DNA from 3 places in the Agrobacterium sp. GW821-FHT14E08 genome. Region 3 is predicted to be linked to each of the others. Evidence: predicted binding sites of a transcription regulator. Region 3 holds the regulator's gene; each other region holds the start of a gene.

Region 1 (7,703 bases), 120 kb from region 3:
CGTAAAAAGCGCCTCTTAGCTAGGAGGTCGGAGAGGACCGGCTGCGCATGTCGGTTCGGCTATCCGCGAACAAACTTTTGAGGAGTGGTTTTGTTGCAAATCATTGAAAATTCCGGCTCTTCACCTTCAACGTATCGATATGAAGATCGGGTGTGAACATATCCCGGGGGACCACCGGTTTCGACCTGTCGCGTGAATCCGGCCCGCCGCCTCCATGGGCAAACTCGTCGCCCCGCCCGGTCGGCAGCCTGAACCCCGTATCTCGATCGGCAAGGCCAACTAGATCGCCTGAGAGATCGAAGAGTTGCTGCGCGACGAGATGGACGACCTTCCCTTCCCGCTGGATCCGACCGTTGATCGCCATCATCGAGGATCCCAGTACGATACGCCGACGCTTCTCGAATAGCGACGGCCACACAACGATGTTCGCGGGACCCGTCTCGTCCTCGATGGTGATGAACATCACACCCTTGGCCGATCCCGGCTTCTGCCGCACCAGCACGAGTCCAGCGGTGTAAACCCATCGGCCATCCCGGGCATTCATCGCCTCGGCACAGGTGATGATATTGCGTGCCGACAGGTCATCGCGAAGAAAGGCGACCGGATGCTGGCGCAAAGTGAGCCCGATGTGGCTGTAGTCCTCGATGACGTTATGGCCGTCCGTCATCTGCCGAAGCGCCACCTCTGGCTCCTGCTGCTCGGCAATCGCCGCCGCCTCGCGTTCGGCTGCGGCTGCGAACAACGGCAAGGGTTCGTCGCGCAGCGCCTTGATCGCCCAGAGCGCATCGCGTCGTTCGAGTTTGAGCGGTGGCAGGAAGGCGTCGGCCTCTGCCAGTTGAACAAGCGCTTCGGTCGGCACACCGGACCGGCGCCACATGTCATCGACAGAGGCAAACGGGTTGTTTATGCGGGCCGCTACGATCCGCGCCGCATCCGCGACCGCCAGTCCCCTCACCTGCCGGAAACCAAGCCGAACAGCATGCCGATCGGAGCTGCCGATCCTCTCCAGCGTGCAGTCCCACCGCGAGCGGTTGACGCAAACCGGCCGAACCTCGACACCATGCTTGATCGCATCCCCGACAATCTGAGCGGGGGCATAAAAGCCCATCGGCTGGCTGTTCAAAAGAGCTGCGCAGAAGACATCCGGGTAATGGCACTTGATGTAGTTCGAAGCATAGGCGATCAGCGCAAAGGAGGCTGCATGGCTCTCGGGAAAGCCATAGGAGCCAAAGCCTTCAAGTTGCGAGAACGTCTTCTCGGCAAACTCCGGCGAATATCCGTTCTTCACCATTCCGGCGACGAGCTTGTCCTTGAAGCGGGAGACCCCACCGGTGAACTTGAAGGTGGCCATCGATTTGCGCAGCTGGTCGGCCTCGCCACCGGTAAAACCGGCGCAGACCATGGCGACGCGCATGGCGCTCTCCTGAAACAGCGGCACGCCCAGCGTCTTGCCAAGCACGGCCTCAAGCTCGGGTGTGGGATATTCGACCGGCTCCTTGCCTTCGCGGCGGCGAAGATAGGGGTGCACCATGTCGCCCTGGATAGGACCGGGCCGGACGATCGCCACCTGCACGACCAGATCGTAGAAGGTGCGGGGTTTCAGGCGCGGCAACATCGCCATCTGCGCGCGGCTTTCGATCTGGAAGGTCCCGAGCGTATCGGCTTTTCGGATCATCGCATAGGTCGCCGCATCCTCCTGCTCGATCTTCGAGAGATCAAGGTGCTGGCCCTTGTGCTCGCGGATGAGATCAAAAGCCTTGGCCATGCAGGTCAGCATGCCCAACGCCAAAACGTCCACCTTCATGAATCTCAGTGCCTCGACATCGTCCTTGTCCCATTCGATGATCTGCCGGTCCTTCATCGTCGCCGGCTCGATCGGCACGAGATCGTCCAGCCGGTCATGGGTGAGGACAAAACCGCCGGGGTGCTGGCCAAGATGACGCGGTGCACCCATCAGCTGCTGCGCGAGTTTCAGGGTGAGCGCCAGACGCCTGTCATCGGGGTTGAGATTGAGTTCCCTGATGTTTCGGTCGGGAACTTCTTCCGACCAGGACCACATGCCGGACGACAGCGCTTTGATGACATCCTCCGGCAGGCCGAGTGCCTTACCGACATCGCGGATTGCGCCCTTGGCCCGGTAGCGGGTGACGGTCGCGCAGAGGGCCGCCTTATCCTTGGTGTAGGTCGTGTAGATCCATTGGATGACCTCCTCGCGCCGTTCATGCTCGAAGTCGACGTCGATGTCGGGCGGCTCGTCGCGTTCCTGGCTGACGAAACGCTCGAAGAGGAGATCATTGGTTGAGGGGTCGATCGACGTGATGCCGAGAATATAGCAGACGGCACTGTTGGCCGCCGATCCCCTGCCCTGACAGAGAATGCCCTGACTTCGGGCAAAACGGACGATCGAAAACACCGTCAGAAAGTAAGGCGCATATTTCATGGTGCGGATGAGATCGAGTTCGTGCCGAACGGTCTTCAACACATCCGGCGGCATTCCCTCTGGATAGCGGTTCGGCACGCATTCCCAGACATAATGCTCCAGCGAGGCTTGGGCATCCTTGCCCGGCACGATGGCCTCCTCTGGGTACTGGTAGGTCAGTTCTTCAAGCGAGAATTTGCAGCGGCGCACGATTTCCAGGCTTCGCGCCAGTGCTTGCGCGTATCGCGGAAACAGGCGCTCCATTTCCTCCGGTGGCTTGAGGTAGCGATCGGCATGGCGCTCACGCTCGAAGCCGACATCATCGATCGTGGTGTTGTGCCTGATGCAGGTGACGATGTCCTGCAATTGCCGGCGGCCTGGCTCATGGAACAGCACGTCATTGGTGACGACGGTTTTGACTTTGAACCGGCTCGCCATATTGGATATCTCATGCAGACGCAGCTGGTCGTTGGGGCGCCGGCGCAGGCAGAGAGACACGTAAGCGCGATCACCAAATAGCTCAGCCATTTTTCGAAGCCGCGCGGCACATGTGGCATCCGGCAGATCCGGCACCAGAATGCCGATCATACCTTCAGAATAGGCGACGACATCGTCCCAATGCAGGATACAGTTGTTCTTGCCGCCACGCGACTTGCCGAGCGTGATCAGCCGAGTCAGACGCGAATAGGCGGATCGATCCATCGGATAGACCAGAAGCGACATGCCGTCGGCGAGATCGAGCCGACAGCCGACGACCAGACGCAGACCGGTGGCGCGGGATGCTTCCAGCGCGCGGACGATGCCTGCCAGCGAATTGCGATCGACGACGCCGAGTGCTTCGATCCCCAGGATCTTGGCGGTCTCGAACAGCTCCTGCGCTGAAGATGCGCCACGCAGAAAGGAGAAGTGCGTCGTGACCTGCAGCTCGGCGTAGCTCATGCGAAAATCCCATGACAGAACCAGCGATGGGACCCGGTCTCAGGATCAACACCGTCGCCAGAGCGAAACACCCACAGGCGTTCACCGGATTCGTCCTCAATAACAAAGTAATCGCGCACAGCTTCCATCTCGGCGTCGCGCTGCCACCACTCGCCGAAGATGCGTTCCGGGCCGTCGGCGCGTTTGACCTTACGGCGCTTTCCGCGCCAGACGATGGAGACCGGCGGCCGGTCAGGCATCAGCGCGATCGCCTCGATCAGTTCGGGACGTGGTAAAAGCCGGACCGGCCGGCGCCAATGGCTGACCCACTCAACGGCGATCGGTTCAGCGACGGGGCTGATCCGCTGGACGGAGCGTTCCGGCACATCGGAGGCGACCGGTGCGACGCGATACACCCGCTGGCCCCGGTTTCCATAGATATCGATCAGCGGCGTCACATCGGTGATGTCATCCTCGACCAGAGCAGAGACTTTCTGCGCCTCCTCCAATGGCTCGGCCAGAACCGCAACAAGGGTGAGTTTCTCGATCCCGAAACCCGGCTCGATCTTATCCGTGCGATCGCGAAACAGTTTTGTCAGCCAGGCAACGTCGCGGGCAGGCTTGGCTGTTCCGGCGCGGATTGCCTGCCTGGTGCCGTCAACCTTCTCGACGAGCAGGTCGGCTCGGCGGACACCGAGGCCGCGCTTCTGGAGCTCATCGACCAGTTGCACGACAAGGCGCCCGACATATTTGTTGATTGTTTCGGCAGCGCCAATCGGCTCTGCAAAGGCCTTGGAAACTTCAAGCAGCTGAGGCGTGCGGATTGGCTCGATCGGCTCGGCGATACGACAGAGCATCTGGTCGAGACGGCGGCCGACCTCCGGACCGAAGCGCAATGTCAGCGGGGCCCGCGGGGTGTTGGCAAGCTCGCCGATTGTCTGGAAACCGAGAATGCGCAGATCAGAGACGATCTTTGACGGCAGGCGCAGAAGCGAAATCGGCAGTTTTTCCACCGCTCGCACTGTCTCGCCTGACGGAATGACGATCGTCTCGCGATTGATGGCCCGCGCGCAAGCATGGGCAGCACCCCAGCTGTCGGCGACCGCTACATGGGCAGTCAGCTTCCTGCCCAGAAACTGGTTGGCGATCTTTGTCACCATTGGCACCTCGCCGCCATACAGATGCTCGGCGCCCTCCGTATCCATGACGATACCATCAATCCCGTCGACGGCGACGATCGGCGAATAGATCGTCAGCGCCCAGAGCGTGATGCGCTCGAGCGCGGCTCGATCGGCTTGCGAATCTGCGTCAACCAGCATCAGGCCGCGAAACAGCGACTGCGCCTTTGCCGCCGCCAAGCCGGCATGCACGCCCGCCTTTCTGGCAGCCGGATCGGCGGCAGACACCCATCGCTTCGAACCGCTTCTCGCGATCACGGCGATTGGCTGTTCAGGCGGAATGGAGGGATCGGCTCGACGAATGCGATCCGTCGGCAGATCCGGAAGATAAATGGATACGACCCTTGTCATCACACGCTCTCACGAGAAACTCAGCACACTCACCCGCTTTCACGCGCATCAATTCCAAAAACCATTGAGGCCTGCCGACCCCCGGTACCGGCAGCTCCTCCGATGGCATCACACTCACCCGCCATCTGGTGGTTGACGCCGTCGGCTGGCCAAAATCATTCGCCTCCGTCTGCCGTCGCCATCGGCGGACACCAAGCGCCATCGTCCCGGTTCGCTCGGCAGCCAGCTGCAAGCGTCGGGAACTGACCATCGGCAGGCGGACAAGTTCGCCGACGACCGCCCCGAGACCGCCGAAGGAAAGCCCCTCCTCCATATTGGCCAGAACATCCTCTTCCCTGTCGGACTCCACGAAGATGACGCGGTCGGGATGGAGACCGACCTCTGCGAGCGCCGGGAAAAACAGATCCGGCCGGGTCAGACACCAGATGACGGGGCCTTTGGTTCGCGCGGCAATGCCGGCCACAAAAAGCGCGGCAGCCGCTCCGTCGACTGTACCGGATCCTCCGCCCGCAAACTCATGCAGGGCTCCATAAGCAAGACCCCCGCCAGGCAAGGCCGCGTCGATTTCGGGGACGCCGAAGGCGAGCGTTCCGGCGCGTTTCGCGGACCCGCCCTCCAGCGATGCGATGCGTTCACGCAAGTCGCAGATCACATCTAAGACCCCTCCAGGAGCCCTGGGGGAACGGGCAGCAGTCATCGTTCACGGCTCCCTTTAAGGTCGTGTTCAAAGGATCGGCATCATGTCGCACGGGCTATTTGTTCATTGTTTGTTCTAGTGACGCTAGAGAGTCAAGCACCACAAGGTTGAGGAATACAATCCTAGTATTAGCAAAACCGAAGATTCGAAAAGGATTCAAGGATATAGACATCACGACAATTTTTTACGGCACTTCGCTCTTGTCGGCTCCAGATGGTGGATAGTGGGGATAGATGGGCGGCGTCACAATGTTCTTAAGGTTTTCGTGCTGAACTCTTCCAATGACGAAGCCACCGAGATCAAAGCCGCTCCTTCGTGATATCGAAGCCCCGATCCGCTCAAAGCCGCGTCGGAAGCGTAACCCTGCACAGCCACAGCTTCTGTTCGATCCGATGCCCGACCGCGTCGAGCCGGCGCTTGCACAATTGAAGGCCCATCCGCCACGAGGTGACCAGTGGAGCTGGGAGCTGAAGTGGGATGGCTATCGGCTGGCGGTCCACATCAAGCCGACAGGGGTCCGCATCCTTACCCGTGGGGGTCATGACTGGACGCACCGGTTTCCGGCGATAGAACAGGCAGCCCGAGCGCTGGGCCCGGCAACGATGATCATCGATGGCGAGGCGGTGGTGCTTGACGATGAAGGGCGGCCGGATTTCGGGCTACTTCAGAAGTCGTTGGGCGCTTCGGGCAAGGCGGCCGGCAATCGAGCATCTGATGCCGTCCTCTACGCCTTTGATCTTATGTACCTGGACGGTCAGGATCTGCGGGAGATGGAATACCGATCACGCCGGCATCTTCTCGAGGATACGATAAAGGCAAATGACGGCGCCATCCGTCTCTCGGAAACACTCGACGCCGAACCGGACGTCCTGTTGGAGCATGTCCGCAGCCTTGGCCTCGAGGGGATCGTCGGCAAGCATCTCGATCAGCCCTATCGCTCCGGCCGCACCGGCGACTGGGTGAAGGTCAAATGCGTTGAGAGCGAAGCGTTCATGGTCGTCGGCTACGAGCGATCGACGACATCGCCAACGGGGTTCGCATCGCTGGTGTTGGCTGCATATCGCGGCGACGAGCTCATCCATGTCGGAAACGTCGGCACGGGCTTCAAAGAAGCCGAGATGATCAGGCTTCGAAAAACGCTCGACAAGCTGCGCTGGAAACGAAAGCAGCCGCCTGTACCCTTTACCGAAAAATCAGACATCGTCTGGGTCGAGCCGACCTTGATCGCCGAGATCGAGTTCCGGGTCTGGACTGGGGACCGCAAATTGCGACATGCTTCCTACAAAGGCTTGCGGGAACGGCAGGACAATGCCGACGTTTACAGGCTCGACTAGCGACGCAGGAAACCCGACAAACTGCATTCGGTCGCAACGGAGGAATTGCTGCCATGTGTAATCTGTATCGCATGGAAGACAAGGACTGGGTCTCGAAGTGGGCTCAGGACGCTGAGAGCTTTATCAACCTGATGCCGGCCTATCAAATGAACCCCGACCAGATGGGGCCCATCGTCCGCAAAACTGCGGATGGCAAGAAGCAGCTCGTGCATGCGCGCTGGGGCCTGCCCTCACCCATCTTCGTGCAGAAGAAGGCTGCGGAAGCTCGAGCGGATAAACTGAAGGCCAAGGGCAAGTCCGTCGATATGGACGAACTCATCCGAATGGAGCCGGACCGCGGCGTGACGAATGTCCGCAAGCTCAACCTGCCTCACTGGACGCGCTGGTTCGGCGTCGAGCACAGATGTCTTGTCCCGGTCACCAGCTTTGCTGAACCGGATCCGGCTAGCCAGGAACCCGCCGGCAAAGTGCCGAATGCATGGTTTGCCCGCGACGAACAGAAATCGCTGATGTTCTTCGCCGGTATCCACGTGCCGCAATGGAAAAGCGTCCGCAAGGTGAAGGATGGAATGACCACGGACGATCTCTATGGCTTCCTGACCACGGATCCGAACGATCTTGTGAAGCCGATCCACGAGAAGGCCATGCCTGTCCTGCTGATGACGAAGGAAGAAGCTAACATGTGGATGCGGGCGCCTTGGGAGGAGGCAAAGGAACTGGCCCGGCCTCTGCCAGACGAGGCGCTGATTATTTCCTCGCGCGAACCGTACGGATCCACCATCGTTTCCAAATCCGGAGAGCCGGTG
Region 2 (7,703 bases), on a different contig from region 3:
TAGATGCCGATATGGTGGAAATGGAGACCTTTGCCATCCTGAGAACCTGCCAGCGCTTCGGCGTGCCGCTCATCGGCCTGCGCGGTATTTCCGATGGCAAGGCCGATGTGAACCATGTGGACGACTGGACGGAGTATCTGCACATCATCGATGAAAAGCTGGCGGATGCCGTCGACCGGCTTTGCCGCGCGATCGAGGATGGTGCGATCGCCCTTTGAAACCTTGCGATTTTCGCAAATTTCCGCTGTTCGATGCCCGCTTGCGGGTTGCCTAAAGCCGCCATTTTCTTTAAAGGCTCGCCATGACCCAGATAGCCCATCCCGACAGCATTCTCATCATCGATTTCGGCAGCCAGGTGACGCAGCTCATTGCGCGCCGCATCCGCGAAGCCGGGGTCTATTGCGAAATCCATCCGTTCCAGAATGCCGCAGAGGCGTTTGAGAAGCTTCAGCCCAAGGGCGTGATCTTCTCCGGCGGCCCCGCATCCGTGACGGCGGAAGGAAGCCCGCGCGCGCCGCAGGCGGTGTTCGACAGCAAGGTTCCGATCCTCGGCATCTGCTACGGCCAGCAGACGCTCTGCACGCAGCTCGGCGGCGTAGTCGAGGGCGGTCACGCGGCGGAATTCGGCCGCGCCGATATCGACATCAAGAAGGCGAGCCCGCTTTTCGAGGGCTTCTGGGAACAGGGCAAGAGCTATCCGGTCTGGATGAGCCATGGCGACCGCGTGACGAAGCTACCGGAAGGTTTCGAGATCATTGCGACATCGGAAAACGCACCTTTCGCCATCGCTGCCGACGAGACACGCCATTATTACACCACCATGTTCCACCCGGAAGTGGTGCACACGCCTGACGGCGGCAAGCTGCTCTCCAACTTCGTACACAAGATCGTTGGCCTCAAATCCGACTGGACAATGGCGGCCTACCGCGCCGAGATGATCCGCAAGATCCGCGACCAGGTCGGCACCGGTCGTGTGCTCTGCGCCCTTTCCGGCGGCGTCGATTCCTCGGTTGCGGCGATCCTCATCCATGAGGCGATCGGCGACCAGCTCACCTGCGTTTACGTCGACCATGGCCTGATGCGGCTTGGCGAAAGCGAGCAGGTGGTCGGCATGTTCCGCGACCATTACAATATTCCGCTGGTGCATGTGGATGCCGCCGATCTGTTCCTGGGCGAACTGTCGGGCGTCTCTGACCCGGAAGTGAAGCGCAAGACCATCGGCCGCCTGTTCATCGAGGTCTTCGAGGCCGAAGCGGCCAAGATCGCCGCCGACGGCAAGGGCGCACCGAATTTCCTGGCGCAGGGCACGCTTTACCCTGACGTCATCGAAAGCGTCTCCTTCTCCGGCGGCCCCTCGGTCACCATCAAGAGCCACCACAATGTCGGCGGTCTTCCCGAGCGCATGAACATGCAGCTCGTCGAGCCGCTGCGTGAGCTTTTCAAGGACGAGGTCCGCGCGCTTGGCCGCGAACTCGGCCTGCCGGAAAGCTTCATCGGCCGCCACCCCTTCCCCGGTCCGGGTCTGGCGATCCGCTGCCCCGGCGCAATTACCCGCGAGAAGCTCGATATTCTGCGCAAGGCGGACGCGATCTATCTCGACGAAATCCGCAAGGCCGGTCTCTATGACACCATCTGGCAGGCCTTCGCCGTTCTGCTGCCGGTACAGACCGTGGGCGTCATGGGCGACTACCGCACTTATGACTTTGTCTGTGCGCTGCGCGCCGTGACCTCCGTGGACGGCATGACGGCGGATTTCTATCCTTATGACATGAACTTCCTTGGCCGTGCGGCAACCCGCATCATCAACGAGGTGCGTGGCATCAACCGTGTCGTCTACGACGTGACCAGCAAGCCGCCCGGCACGATCGAGTGGGAATAACGCCTACAATAGGCATAGCTTAGACGATGACGCCGCGACTAGCTCGCGGCGTTTCTGTTTTGTCTTGCGAGGTAGATGATCTGGGCGGTTAGGCCGAGGACGAGGATCGCCAGCAACCCGCCCTGAACACCGAGAAGCAGCGGCGATTTTAAATCGGTAACAAAGGGATGACCATTCGGAACACGACGCAGGGTCTCGGTCGCCGTCGGTACCATCAGGAGAAATGCGCTCACGCTCAGACAGATGGTTTCTATATATCTGGCGGTGCGCGTTGAGCCGAGAATGCGTTCAATTCCGTAACCTGCGAGCAGGAACAGGATGGTCAGCGCGCCGATGGCGTAGCTGACCGGCTGATGCGCCACGAGGAAGGCCGTCGCAGCGCCAATCAGCATGGACACAAAATAGATTGAACCCGGCCTGGATCGCGGAACGATCCGACCGTGACGGGCAAACATGTAAATGGCCACGGGAATGGCGGGCAGGCTGCCGAGCGTGTGGACCCAGCCAAGCGGAGAAATTCCGAACATGAGAGATTGCCTTTCTCTTCCACAGGGGCGATGACGGCCCGGGGAAGCAGACTGTTGACGACTGATCTGGAAGCGTAATGCTGTCTATTTATCGGGTCGGGATGTCGCTCAGGTCATGCATTCACCTCCCTCGCGACGTTTCATTTTCAAGCTGTGATGCGCTCCAGCATGGGGCGGGTTATCGCGCCAAAGGCTGCGGCATCACCGTAGGCGCGGGCCGAGAGCATTGCACCATGCACGGTGGCCATGAACATTTCGGCATTGGTGTGCGCTGTTCCTGTCAGCACAAGGCGTCCTTGGGCAGCCCCGCGCTCCAGCACGGCGGCGAGCCAGTCCGAGAGGCTTTGAAAATGCGCACGCACTTCAAGAACCACAGATTCGGGAAGGACCGGTATTTCAGTGGCAAGCAGAGCGCAGACGCAGAAGGGATGGGTCGCATCAGCGATACAGCCTTCCCAATAGCCGATATAGGCGCGAAGCTCTTCGAGCGGATCAGAGATGTTTCGCTCCAGCTCGGCGAGTCCGGCTGCAGCTTCCTGCCTGTATTGCTCGACCAGTTTGCGGACCAGGTCTGATTTGCTCGGGAAATGGTGGTGAATGCTGGCATTGCGAATGCCGACCACGCTGGAAATATCGGCGTAGCTGAAACTGTTGTAGCCGCCGCTTACAATCAGGATACGCGCGCAACGAAGAATTTCATCGGCCTTGGTTTGTGGGTTTCTCATATTCATTGCCTACCAACTAGTAGGTAGATTGTCAACTCAACGCACCATGCTGTTATTTTCTGGAGTTCCCCTGCCTGTCGGGAATGCATTTGTTCTCTTTTCGTTCTTTTAATTTCTTCTGGCAATGATAATATCGCGGCCTTGGCAAAGGCCGTGGAGTATCGTCATGGGTTTCGAGTTGACGGATAAAGGAGGTGTAAGGCAGCTTTTCTTTGAAGGGCTGGAGACGCCGAAAATACAGCGCCTCAATCCGCGATTTCGCAGCAAGCTTCTCTTATTGTTGAAGCCGCCGGCAGCCCTGGCCGATAGAATCTTTGCCGATGCTTCACAGTATGCGGAAGGACGGACAAGGCGTGCAGCCTATCCGGCAGAGCTTCTGCATATCACGCTGCTCTGTATCGGATGTTTCGAGACGGTGCCTCACGGGCTGATAAACAGGCTGAAGGCGGCGCTGGGGGAAATCAATGCGCGGCCCGTTCCTGTCACTTTCGAAGAAACGTCGCTTTTTGGTAATCGCAATAGTCTGGTGCTGCGAAGCAGCCGCGACATGCCGGAAATCAAGGCTCTCGTGAAGATATTGCAACGCGCCCTTTGGCGGGCAAATCTTCCCTTTGTTACAGCATCATCTTTTACGCCGCATCTCACCATGATCTATGGCTGTGGGAAGATTGAGCTTATGCCCGCCGGTAAACCCTATAGCTGGCTGGCGGGCAATTTCGAACTTGTCTTCAGCCATAATGGCGAAACAAGGCACGAGCTGCTGGCACGCTTTGCGCTTTCAGCGAAGGCGGATCGTTATGAGCGGCCTGAGAGCCAGTTATATTTATCGGAAAAAGTGATCGGCCCGTCGAAGCGGCCGAAACAGAGTGCAGTATCTCGATGACGTGCACTCAAAGCGGCGCAACAATCCCGCGCTGACAATTTATCCCGCATCTGTCCTCCGAGGACTACGGGGCAACCTTCCTGTGTGAATACGGAACGCGTCTTGAGCCATCGGCGACGCATCCACCTCGCCCGTCGAAACCGGCATGGATTTCGACCCCGAGCGCAAGCGAGGCGGTGCCGCCTCGCTACAAATGATAACAGCTTAGAGCTGAACCTTGTCGAAAGCCTTGCCATCGATGCCGAGGGCTTCGAGGTCGGCGCGGGCCGGCTTGCGGTGCGCGCGAACAGCGGCCGAAACCGAAAGTGCTGCACCCAGAACGGCGAAAGTTTCGCCGAAGAAGTTACGCGATGTCTTTGCAACCTGACGCATTTTTCTCTCCATCTTTGATGCCCAGATAATGGGCATTTCGGGCCGGTTCTACAACTCATGATGTAGCAGGGAAGCCATGCAGCTTTGCTCGCGCTCGTTTGGATATCAGCCATTGCGATTCTGCATGGCTTGGGTGCTACCGCTCTCAAACGACGCAGGGCACTTCAGCGGACGGTTGAATAAGGCGTATATTTTGTTATGCCGGAGAGCTTGAAGACAAAGAGGCTGGCAGCATGACGATTACGATTTACGGCATCAAGAACTGCGACACGATGAAGAAAGCCAGAAGCTGGCTGGAAACCAATGGTGTCGACTATTCTTTCCATGATTATAAAGCGACCGGCATCGACCGCGCCCATCTCGAAACATGGTGTGATGCCGCAGGCTGGGAAACGGTTCTTAATAGGGCCGGCACGACCTTCAAGAAACTGAATGACAGCCAGAAGGTCGATCTTGACCACGAAAAGGCCATCGGGCTGATGCTGGAGCAGCCCTCAATGATCAAGCGCCCCGTGCTGGAAGCGAAGGGCAAGATCACCGTCGGCTTCAAACCGGAAACCTACCAGACCCTCTTTGCCTGAACGCCGTTCCCAATGTCCAAAACGACCCGCGCTACCCAAATGCTGGCCAAGGCTGGCGTCGCCTTCACCACCATCAGCTATGACTACGATCCAAATGCCGACAGGATCGGCCTGCAGGCGGCTGAGGCGATCGGCGAACCGCCGCATCTGGTGTTGAAAACGCTGATGGCTGAGCTGGACGGCAAGCCGATCTGCGTCGTTGTCCCGTCTGATCGCGAGGTGAGCATGAAGAAGCTCGCCGCCGCTTTCGGCGGCAAATCCGCCAGCATGATGAAACCGGCCGATGCGGAACGCGCCACGGGTTACCATGTTGGCGGCATCAGCCCTTTCGGGCAGAAGAAACAGGTGCCGACGGCCATTGAGGCTGAGGCGATGGCGCATGATTATGTTTACATGAATGGCGGACAGCGAGGCTTGCAGGTGCGGCTTTCACCCCGCGACGCCCAGACAGCACTAAAGGCCATCATTGCGCCACTGGTGGCCGACTGAGGTTTCAATCCAGCTTTTGAAAGCATTTGGCTTTCGAAAGGAATGGGCTATGGTCGGCGCCTCAATTGAAATATGCGAAGGCAGATCATGACCGTTTCTCCCATCGATCCCGTCAAACTTGAAAAACTGGCCGAAGTCGCCGTCAAAGTCGGCCTGCAATTGCAGAAGGATCAGGATCTGGTGATCACTGCTCCGCTTGCAGCCCTGCCGCTGGTTCGGCTTTTGACAAAACACGCTTATCTTGCCGGCGGTGGGCTGGTCACCACCTTCTATTCCGACGAGGAAACCACGCTTTCCCGTTATCGCCACGCCAGTGACACCAATTTCGACCGGGCTTCAGGCTGGCTTTATGAAGGCATGGCGAAGGCCTACGCCAATGGCGCGGCGCGGCTGGCGATTGCAGGCGACAACCCGATGCTGCTGGCCGAGCAGGACCCCGCCAAGGTGGCGCGTGCCAACAAGGCCAACTCTACCGCCTACAAGCCGGCGCTGGAGAAGATTTCCAATTTCGATATCAACTGGAACATCATTTCCTATCCCAACCCCTCCTGGGCAAAGCAGGTCTTTCCTGATGTGACGGAGGACGAAGCGGTGCGCAGACTTGCCGACGCCATCTTCGCCGCCTCGCGGGTGGATCTGGCCGATCCGGTCGCGGCATGGGCGGAGCATAACGCCAATCTCGCCAAACGTTCGGCATGGCTGAACGGCGAACGCTTCGCATCGCTGCATTTCACCGGCCCTGGCACGGATGTGAAAATCGGCCTGGCGGATGGCCATGAATGGCACGGCGGCGCTTCCGCCGCCAAGAACGGCGTGACCTGCAACCCGAACATCCCGACGGAAGAAGTGTTCACCACGCCGCATGCGCTGCGCGTGGATGGTTACGTGTCCAGCACCAAGCCGCTGTCGCATCAGGGAACGCTGATCGACAATATTCAGGTGAAGTTCGAGGCCGGCCGCATCGTGGAGGCCAAGGCTTCGAAGGGCGAAGCCGTACTGAACAAGGTGCTGGATACCGATGAGGGTGCTCGCCGCCTGGGTGAAGTGGCGCTTGTGCCGCATTCCTCGCCGATCTCGGCAAGCGGCATCCTGTTTTACAACACGCTGTTCGACGAAAATGCCTCCTGCCACATTGCGCTCGGACAATGCTATTCGAAATGCTTCCTCGATGGCGCTTCGCTGTCGCAGGATCAGATCAAGGCGCAGGGCGGCAATTCCAGCCTTATCCACATCGACTGGATGATCGGTTCTGACAAGGTGGATATCGATGGCGTGAAGCCGGACGGCTCCACGGTTCCCGTTATGCGCAAGGGCGAATGGGCCTGATAAAAGTCTATCTCGGCAACTGGCTGCGCTGACTGAGCCAGATGCTGAAGAGCACCGCGACGAACCCGACGATCTGCGCTGGCGTGAGGCTTTGGCCAAGCGCCAGCCAGCCGAGCAGGGTTGCAACGACCGGACTTAGAAAACCGAGCGATGCGGCAGCCGAGGGTTCGATGCGGGCAAGGCCGCGAAACCACAGAAAATAGGTCAAGGCAGCACCGATGAGACCCAGATAGGCCATGCCGAGAATATTGGCCGTGGTCGGTGCAGGCAGGGCCGGTTCCAGGAAATATGCTACCGGCAGGAGCAGAATGCCACCCGCCGTCAATTGCCAGGCGGTGAAGGTGAGGTTCGAAACCGGCGGCCGCCATTTGCGGGTCAGCACGGTTCCAAAGGCCATGGATACGGCACCGGCAAGACCCGCAGCCACGCCGACACCATCGAGCGCAGCGCCCGGCGCCAATACCAGAAGCGCGACACCGGCAATGCCCAAAAGGCCGGCGGCGATGGCGAGCGGTCGAACCGGCGTGGTGAGAAACAACCGGGAGAGACCAATCACGATCAGGGGCTGAACCGCGCCTACAGTCGCCGCGACTCCACCGGGTAGCCGGTAGGCAGAAACGAAAAGCATCGCCCAGAAAAATGAGAAATTCAGCGAGCCGAGAACGAAGCTGCGCGGCCACCAGACGCCCTGCGGGAGCTTTCGGACGAGGAGCAGCAGCAGGATACCGGCCGGTAATGCGCGCAGCATGGCAACATGGAATGGATATCCCTGCGGCAAAAATTCGGTCGTGACGAAATAGGTGCTTCCCCAGATGGCGGGGGCAAGTGCAGTTACCAGCACGTCGGCTGCATAGGCGGTATTTTTCTTCATTTCAAGAATCTCTATATCAAGATAAATGCAATCTAGCCGATTTTATCTTG
Region 3 (7,703 bases):
GAACATGTGCATCGAGCCGCCCTTGCCTTTCGACAGGCCGCCCTTGCGCCCGGTCAGCTCAGCCATGACGCCACGCGCGCTCATGCCGAGCGCCAGCATGTGGCCGTGGTCGCGGTAAGCGGTGATAACCTGATCGCCTTCCTTCTGCGACATCTGCATGCCGACGACGACAGCTTCCTGACCGATATAGAGGTGACAGAAACCACCGATGAAGCCCATGCCATAGAGCTGGCCGGCCTTTTCCTCGAAACGGCGGATGAGCAGCATTTCACGATAAGCGTGAAGCTCTTCTTCCTTCGAGAAGTCCGGGCTGTTCTTGCCGGTGAATTCGGTTGCGGCCTTTGCCGTGGTCTTGCGGCCGGATACGGTCGCTGGTTTTCGCGGCGCCATTCATCCCTCCCTGAGTTGCCGTTTGAATGGATAGAGTGGCGCGTACCATATGCAAGAAAATGCCATGCAGCAATGCTTTAAACGCATGGCACATATTCACGCTAAGATGCTGTGAATAAATCAGAAATGTTAAATTAACTTGATTTAGGTTAATTAGAAATATGTGTTCATGATGACGATTTCGTCCGTGCGGGACATATTCAGCTGGTAACGGGAAATCTCGTCGATCATGTCCCGCTCAAGCGAGCCGTCGCTCAGCAATTCCACCTGCCGCTCCAGCGCCACACGGGCCTGCGTCAGCTTGGCAAGCTCCGCAGTACGGGTGATACGCTGCCGCTCCAGCCGCTCCGTTGCCTGAAGGCCGAAGTCGCCATGAATGGAATGATAGCCGAAATAGGAAAGAAAAGCGATCGTGATGGCCGGAACGATCAAACGGCCGAATCGTCTCTTTTTATGATGTCTGGTCCACATGCCGGAGAGAAGCCTTAAAACGCATAACCTTTGAATCTCGAGATTAAGGCTGATTGTTTAACTATCCGTTGACCTTAAATTGTCTTTGGCAAATAGGCGCAAAAAAGCCCGCCGGAGGGCGGGCTAAGAATGGCAGCGACGTCAAAAGAACCCTCGTCATGCCGGACTTGATCCGGCATCCAGCCACAGCGCGTCTGCGCTGTGGGGAGAGTCTTTCGCGATCAAGGACTTGATCGCGCTGAACCCCGGATCAAGTCCGGGGTGACGGAATGCGGATGCTACCGCTCGCCCCTGAATGAGCCCGCCGAGGCGGCGGGCCGCATCACAAACCAATACCGCCGGAATTACCCGCGCAGGATCGAACGGCCGGCGTAAGCGGCCTGCGGACCCAGCATTTCCTCGATGCGGATCAGCTGGTTGTACTTTGCGAGCCGGTCGGAACGGGCAAGCGAGCCGGTCTTGATCTGACCGCAGTTCGTCGCAACAGCGAGATCGGCGATGGTGGAATCTTCCGTCTCACCCGAACGGTGTGACATGACGGCGGTGTAACCAGCCTTGTGTGCGGTCTCAACCGCATCCAGGGTCTCGGAGAGCGAGCCGATCTGGTTGACCTTGACGAGGATGGAGTTTGCAACGCCCATCTTGATACCATCACGAAGGCGAGCGGAGTTGGTGACGAAAAGATCGTCGCCGACCAGTTGGCACTTGTTGCCAATAAGATCAGTCAGAGCCTTCCAGCCGTCCCAGTCGTCTTCAGCCATGCCGTCTTCTACGGAGATGATCGGATACTTGGCGACGAGTTCAGCCAGATATTCGGCCTGCTCGATCGGCGAACGGGTCTTGCCTTCGCCTTCATAAACGTAGTTGCCGTTCTTGAAGAATTCGGTTGCGGCACAGTCGAGACCGATGAACATGTCGTCGCCCGGACGGTAGCCAGCCTTTTCGATCGACTTCATGATGAAATCGAGTGCTGCCGGCGCGCTTTCCAGACCCGGCGCAAAACCGCCTTCGTCGCCAACATTGGTGTTGTGGCCCTGTGCAGACAGTTCTTTCTTCAGCGTATGGAACACTTCAGAACCCATGCGCACGGCTTCGCGGATGTTTTCCGCACCAACCGGCAGGATCATGAATTCCTGGAAATCGATCGGGTTATCGGCATGCGCGCCGCCATTGATGATGTTCATCATCGGAACCGGCAGAAGATGTGCGTTCGGGCCGCCAACATAACGGTAAAGCGGCAGGCCGGAGGCTTCAGCAGCAGCCTTGGCAACAGCGAGCGACACGCCGAGGATGGCGTTGGCGCCGATGCGCGACTTGTTCGGTGTGCCGTCGAGAACGATCATCGTCTGGTCGATCTGGATCTGGTTTTCGGCATCGAAACCGCCGATGGCGTCGAAGATTTCGGTATTGACGGCTTCAACCGCCTTTTCCACGCCCTTGCCGAGATAACGCTTGCCGCCATCGCGCAGCTCAACCGCCTCATGCGCGCCGGTGGAGGCGCCGGAAGGAACGGCGGCGCGGCCCATGGAGCCGTCTTCGAGGTAAACATCGACTTCAACGGTCGGGTTGCCGCGGCTGTCGAGGATTTCGCGCGCGATGATATCGGTAATGGCAGTCATGGTCTCTCCCTTGGGAATGGAACAGATATTTTCCGTCGCCTGTCTTAGACGATGGCGAAGAAATTACAATGACGACGGGCGGCAGAAACGGCCCGCCCGCCATTAAAATCGATTGGCACAGACAGTGCCCGCCTCGCCGCTCAGGCCTTGGTGATGGCGTCGAAGGCGAGCAGCTTTTCCAGCAGTTTCGGCATATCCTTCAGATGGACCATGTTGGGGCCGTCGGACGGCGCATTGTCCGGGTCCTCATGGGTCTCGATGAAAAGCCCGGCGACACCGACAGCAACCGCCGCCCGCGCCAGAGTCTCGACGAATTCGCGCTGGCCGCCCGTGGAGCCGCCCTGCCCGCCCGGCTGCTGCACCGAATGGGTGGCATCAAAGACAACAGGCGCGCCGAGCGAAGCCATGATCGGCAGCGAGCGCATGTCGGAAACGAGCGTGTTGTAACCGAAGGAGGCGCCACGCTCGCACAGAAGCACATTCGGATTGCCGCTCTCATTCAGCTTGGCCAGCACATTCTTCATGTCCCAGGGGGCGAGGAACTGGCCCTTCTTGACGTTGATGACGCGGCCGGTTTTCGCGGCGGCGACGAGAAGATCTGTCTGGCGGCTGAGAAAGGCCGGGATTTGCAGCACATCCACCACTTCGGACACGATGGCGCATTGTTCTTCGGTGTGAATGTCAGTCAGAACAGGAAAGCCGAATTCCTTCTTGAGGTCGGCGAAAACCTGCATGGCGCTCTCAAGGCCGATGCCGCGCTTGCCGGAAAGCGAGGTGCGGTTCGCCTTGTCGAAGGACGACTTATAAACGAGCCCGATCCCCAGCTTGTCGCAAAGCTCCTTCAGGACACCGGCGATCATGAAGGCATGTTCGCGGCTCTCCATCTGGCAGGGGCCGGCAATCAGCGAAAAACGCTCTGTATTGGAAAAGGAAACCTTGCTGGCGCCATCGCCGGCGGTGACTTTGAGATTGTTCGTAACGCTCATCATTTTTCCTCGAAGGCGAATGTTACGCCCTGACCGGGTGCTGCTGCCACCACCAGGCGGCCGCCCGCTTTTGCGCAGGACACGCCATTAGCAGCAAGCACAGCTTCTGTCACGGCAAGATCGTGTGACAAAAAGATGACGCCCGCGCCGCGCAATCCGCCGTCGCCCCACTCCCTGGCATCCATGCCATGCCCGCCAAAAACCGGCTTTGCCGCCAATCGGATGCGCGCATTGCCGGTTGCGAAAACCATATCACCATCCGGGGACATTTCACCCTTGCAGCGAAAAACCGTTTCGATCAGCCGCGCCGCATTTCGATCGGCTCCTGAAAACAGAACGATCTCGCTGAGGCCGAGAACCCCATTGGCATGGCGCTCCAGTGCCGTGCGATCGCCCGGCAGCACCTGAAGCCGCTGACAGCTGAACGAAAAGAAATCCGCAGCCGTCCCGCTTGCTGCTGCAAAAGCAAGCCGGAATGCCGCCTCGCTTTGCGAACCGTCCGGCATTCGAACAGGCCGCGAAAATTCAAAGATATCGCCCGCCGAAAGGCCGGAGACCGCAAATCTCTCATGATCGGCAAAGGCATCCCCGGTTCGGGCTACCAGAGCGGAAAATCCCTCCCTGCCATGACCCTGCCGGAAGGCTTGATCCCTGCCTGTGAACACATCGCCACGGTTCACGGAGGCATTATATTTAGCCGGATCAGCAATTGCCAACGGCTCCAGATAGGTCCCATCGGTGAAAAAAACGCATGCATTCTGCGTGCCGAAGGGATGAAGAGCCTCCGGCGCAACCGTGAAGCCGAGGTCTTCATAGCGCTTTTCCGCAACGGCAAGAGCCTGCACGGGCAAGACGAGATGATCGATGCAATAGGGTTTCGTCATTGTCATTCCTGCTGGCGGCGCGACAGGAAGCCATGCTGCACCGGTTCGAGGCGAAGAAAAGCACAATTTCGTGCGATGAGGCAAATCATCAAAACAACAGATAGCAGCTTCACGAAATTTTAGGGGATTGCGGAACACATATGGAACATATAGTGTTCGTTCTGTATTTGTTTCGCGATCTCCACTACGATTCTCAAGGGTGTTTTCCTCATGCTCACGCGCAAACAGCAGGAATTGCTTCTCTTCATTCATGAAAGAATGAAAGAGTCCGGCGTGCCGCCCTCCTTCGATGAAATGAAGGACGCACTCGATCTTGCCTCCAAATCCGGCATTCACCGGCTGATCACTGCCCTCGAAGAGCGCGGTTTCATTCGCCGGCTACCTAACCGGGCACGGGCGCTGGAAGTCATCAAGTTGCCCGAGGCCTACGCGCCGGGCGCAAGGCCGCAGCGCGGCTTTTCGCCGAGCGTCATCGAAGGCAGCCTCGGCAAGCCGAAGACGCCGGAACCGACCCCTGCCCCCAAGGCACCAGCCAATGATCTCGGTGGCGCCGTTACCGTGCCGGTCATGGGCCGTATCGCCGCCGGCGTGCCGATTTCCGCCATCCAGAACAACACCCACGACGTTGCCGTGCCGGTGGATATGCTGGGCACCGGCGAACATTACGCGCTTGAGGTCAAGGGCGATTCGATGATCGAGGCCGGCATTTTTGACGGCGACACCGTCATTATCCGCAACGGCAATACAGCCAATCCGGGCGATATCGTTGTGGCATTGGTGGATGACGAGGAGGCGACGCTGAAGCGCTTCCGCCGCAAGGGCGCCTCCATCGCGCTCGAGGCTGCAAACCCCGCTTATGAGACCCGCATCTTCGGACCGGATCGGGTGAAAATCCAGGGCAAGCTGGTTGGGTTGATCCGCCGTTATCATTGACCCGATGGACGGGATGTCATCCGGTTTTCGACAGGCGTCGTCTTGATGATGACGCCTGTATGAGAGGTGAAGACTGCCTGAAGCATGGCATAATTTGGATACGCACGGTGGTATGTGACTGACGCGGGCGATGCCTGATGCCTTCCGAAACTGGCTACAGTTTCATGCTGATTTTCCGTTTTGCTAGTATGACGACATAGGTCTGGCCTGCCGCATTCAGCTCTTGAATTCTCACCAAGCCTTCGCGAAGTTGAATTGCATCGTCGGTCGATTGGTGATTTTTCAGCTGTCTCCGGACGGTGATATTTGCGAAGCGTTGCCGTCCATGCCCTCCCCTTATCATTCATCAATACGGCTTATGGGAGCCATGGATTATTTTCGATATTCCACGGACGCCCGGCAGGTATAAAAATGCGCGTCATATCCGGGAGATACGCCATGTACGATCTTTATATAGCGAATAAGAACTATTCTTCATGGTCGTTGCGGCCGTGGGTGTTGATGCGCACGCTGGGTATCGCGTTCACCGAAAAACTCATTCCGTTCGGTGAAGGAATTTCCTTCTCCTCCTTTTCGCCAACCGGCAAGGTGCCGTGCCTTGTCGATGACGGCTTCATGGTGTGGGAAACGCTTTCGATCGCTGAATATCTTGCTGAAAGACATCAGGGTGTCTGGGCGAGCGACAAGCAGGCACGGGCCTGGTCACGGTCGGCGGCAAGTGAAATGCATGCCGGCTTTTCTTCGCTGCGCAATCTCTATCCCATGTCTGTCGGCATCAGGGCAAGACCGAAGGGCGGGGATGCCGGGCTTGCCGCCGATATCAAGCGCATTGATGCGCTGTGGAGCGAAGGCCTTGAAAAATTCGGTGGACCATATCTCGCCGGCGCGAAATTCACGGCGGTCGACGCCTTTTTCTGCCCGGTGGCGTTCCGTTTCCAGAGCTATGGCGCCGATCTTTCACCCGCGGCCAGGAGCTATTGCGAAAGGCTGCTCGCCCTGCCCGCGATGCGTGAATGGTACGAGGCCGGTTTGAAGGAAACCTGGCGTGACACGGCGCATGAAGAAGAAATTGGCGGGATCGGCGACGTGATCGAAGATCTGCGCGCCAGGGCATGATGAACCACGCTGGCGGCTCACTCTGACGTCGCCAGCAGCCTGTTGACGGCCTCAGGCACCTCATGATCGAAACGGCCGCTTTTCCAGTCGTAATAACGATGTTCGCTCCACGGCCTGTCCGTTCCAGATATTGCGGCGCGCAGCCGTTTTACCACGCCTGCCTGATCCATATTGGCAAAATCTATTTCCACTGAACCGATACGTCGCAATATGTCTCGATTGAGAAGCAGCGCCCCGGAGCGGCACTGTGAAAACGAAGTTCGGCGGGAAACGATGACAATATCGGCGATATCACAGGCTGTTCCGGCAAAGCGGCCATCCTCCAGAACGATGATCCACTCGCCGCTGCCGGCGCGGGCCACGCACCATATGTCTTTTCTGCAGGTGAAGACCCCAGCCTTGGCATCCCTCAGCGCCGCCGTCATCTCTTTCGTCACCGCCGCCATCTCTTTGGGTGGGAGTTTCGTTTTCGGCGCCAAGCCGGCAGTGCTTACCCGAACCTCCGGCTCCACTACTATTGGCGGCACGGGTTTTTCCGGCAGCAGCAGCGCCCTTTGCCACTGGCCATACACAAAGTCCGGTGGCCGCGCTCTTGTCGTGAAGACCTTGCCATCCTCCAGCATGGCCACCAGCTGGCCGTCCTCGTGCACCAGGAGATGAGGCGGATAACGGGGGGGCAAAGCTGACAGGCCGAAGGCGAAAATCAGGACCGGTATACCGAGAAGGGCAAGCCGGCTGCGCAGCAAAGTCAGCAGCAGGAAACCCGCTGTGGCGAGACCGATAAACCACCCATGCGGCCGCCCCGTCGCCGCGCTGCCACCCCATGACGCCACCTCATTGGCGACCTCGATGACAAGAGCCATGCCATAACCCATGATCTTCAGGAAAGGCGCATCGAGCCCGAAGGGCATCAGCAGCATCGCGAGAAGACCGAACGGCATGACGATCAGCGACATCAACGGCATGGCAGCCAGATTGGCGAAAAGTCCATAAGTGGTGACACGATGGAAATGTTCGGCGGAATAGATCGCCGTCGAAAGTCCGCCGATCAGCGATGTCGTGACAACACCGCCAATGACGGCACCTGCCATTTGCAGCACCGTCATCCAGCCGGGCCTGCGCCCGACCAGCAACCGATCCCGCTCGGTCCGCCAGCGGTTCCAGGCGGCATAGGCAGAAACAAGCGCTATGGTGGCCGCAAATGACATCTGGAAACTCGGCCCCATGATTTCCGATGGCGAGAAAGCCAGAATGACCAGAGCGGAAAGGGCAACATTTCTCAGGCTGAGAGACGGCTGGTCGAA

Evidence for each region. The regulator LexA, encoded in region 3, represses DNA repair genes until DNA is damaged. The targets are predictions, from matches to a motif close to TGTTCNNNNTGTGTTCNG.
Region 1: AC1ROR_RS04695 (ImuA family protein) is a predicted target of LexA. The motif match lies at 5,624-5,641, and genes of this name have one in related genera.
Region 2: AC1ROR_RS11720 (2'-5' RNA ligase family protein) is a predicted target of LexA. The motif match lies at 3,222-3,239, and genes of this name have one in related genera.

What each region holds. Positions count from the first base shown of each region.
Region 1 covers NZ_JBXAPJ010000001.1:954,060-961,762, forward strand. Annotated here, with positions in the region: gene AC1ROR_RS04685 (error-prone DNA polymerase) at 101-3,358, opposite strand; gene AC1ROR_RS04690 (Y-family DNA polymerase) at 3,355-4,866, opposite strand; gene AC1ROR_RS04695 (ImuA family protein) at 4,787-5,563, opposite strand; gene ligD (non-homologous end-joining DNA ligase) at 5,845-6,897, shown strand; gene AC1ROR_RS04705 (SOS response-associated peptidase family protein) at 6,951-7,703, shown strand, end outside.
Region 2 covers NZ_JBXAPJ010000002.1:616,557-624,259, forward strand. Annotated here, with positions in the region: gene AC1ROR_RS11700 (5'-methylthioadenosine/S-adenosylhomocysteine nucleosidase) at 1-218, shown strand, start outside; gene guaA (glutamine-hydrolyzing GMP synthase) at 302-1,879, shown strand; gene AC1ROR_RS11710 (hypothetical protein) at 1,918-2,406, opposite strand; gene AC1ROR_RS11715 (TetR/AcrR family transcriptional regulator) at 2,553-3,131, opposite strand; gene AC1ROR_RS11720 (2'-5' RNA ligase family protein) at 3,298-4,014, shown strand; gene AC1ROR_RS11725 (hypothetical protein) at 4,219-4,386, opposite strand; gene AC1ROR_RS11730 (ArsC family reductase) at 4,620-4,967, shown strand; gene ybaK (Cys-tRNA(Pro) deacylase) at 4,980-5,456, shown strand; gene AC1ROR_RS11740 (aminopeptidase) at 5,544-6,782, shown strand; gene pecM (4-hydroxybenzaldehyde efflux transporter PecM) at 6,790-7,653, opposite strand.
Region 3 covers NZ_JBXAPJ010000001.1:834,992-842,694, reverse strand. Annotated here, with positions in the region: gene pdhA (pyruvate dehydrogenase (acetyl-transferring) E1 component subunit alpha) at 1-390, opposite strand, end outside; gene AC1ROR_RS04095 (FtsB family cell division protein) at 544-861, opposite strand; gene eno (phosphopyruvate hydratase) at 1,206-2,480, opposite strand; gene kdsA (3-deoxy-8-phosphooctulonate synthase) at 2,621-3,466, opposite strand; gene AC1ROR_RS04080 (VOC family protein) at 3,466-4,350, opposite strand; gene lexA (transcriptional repressor LexA) at 4,561-5,283, shown strand; gene AC1ROR_RS04070 (glutathione S-transferase family protein) at 5,722-6,399, shown strand; gene AC1ROR_RS04065 (ComEC/Rec2 family competence protein) at 6,417-7,703, opposite strand, start outside.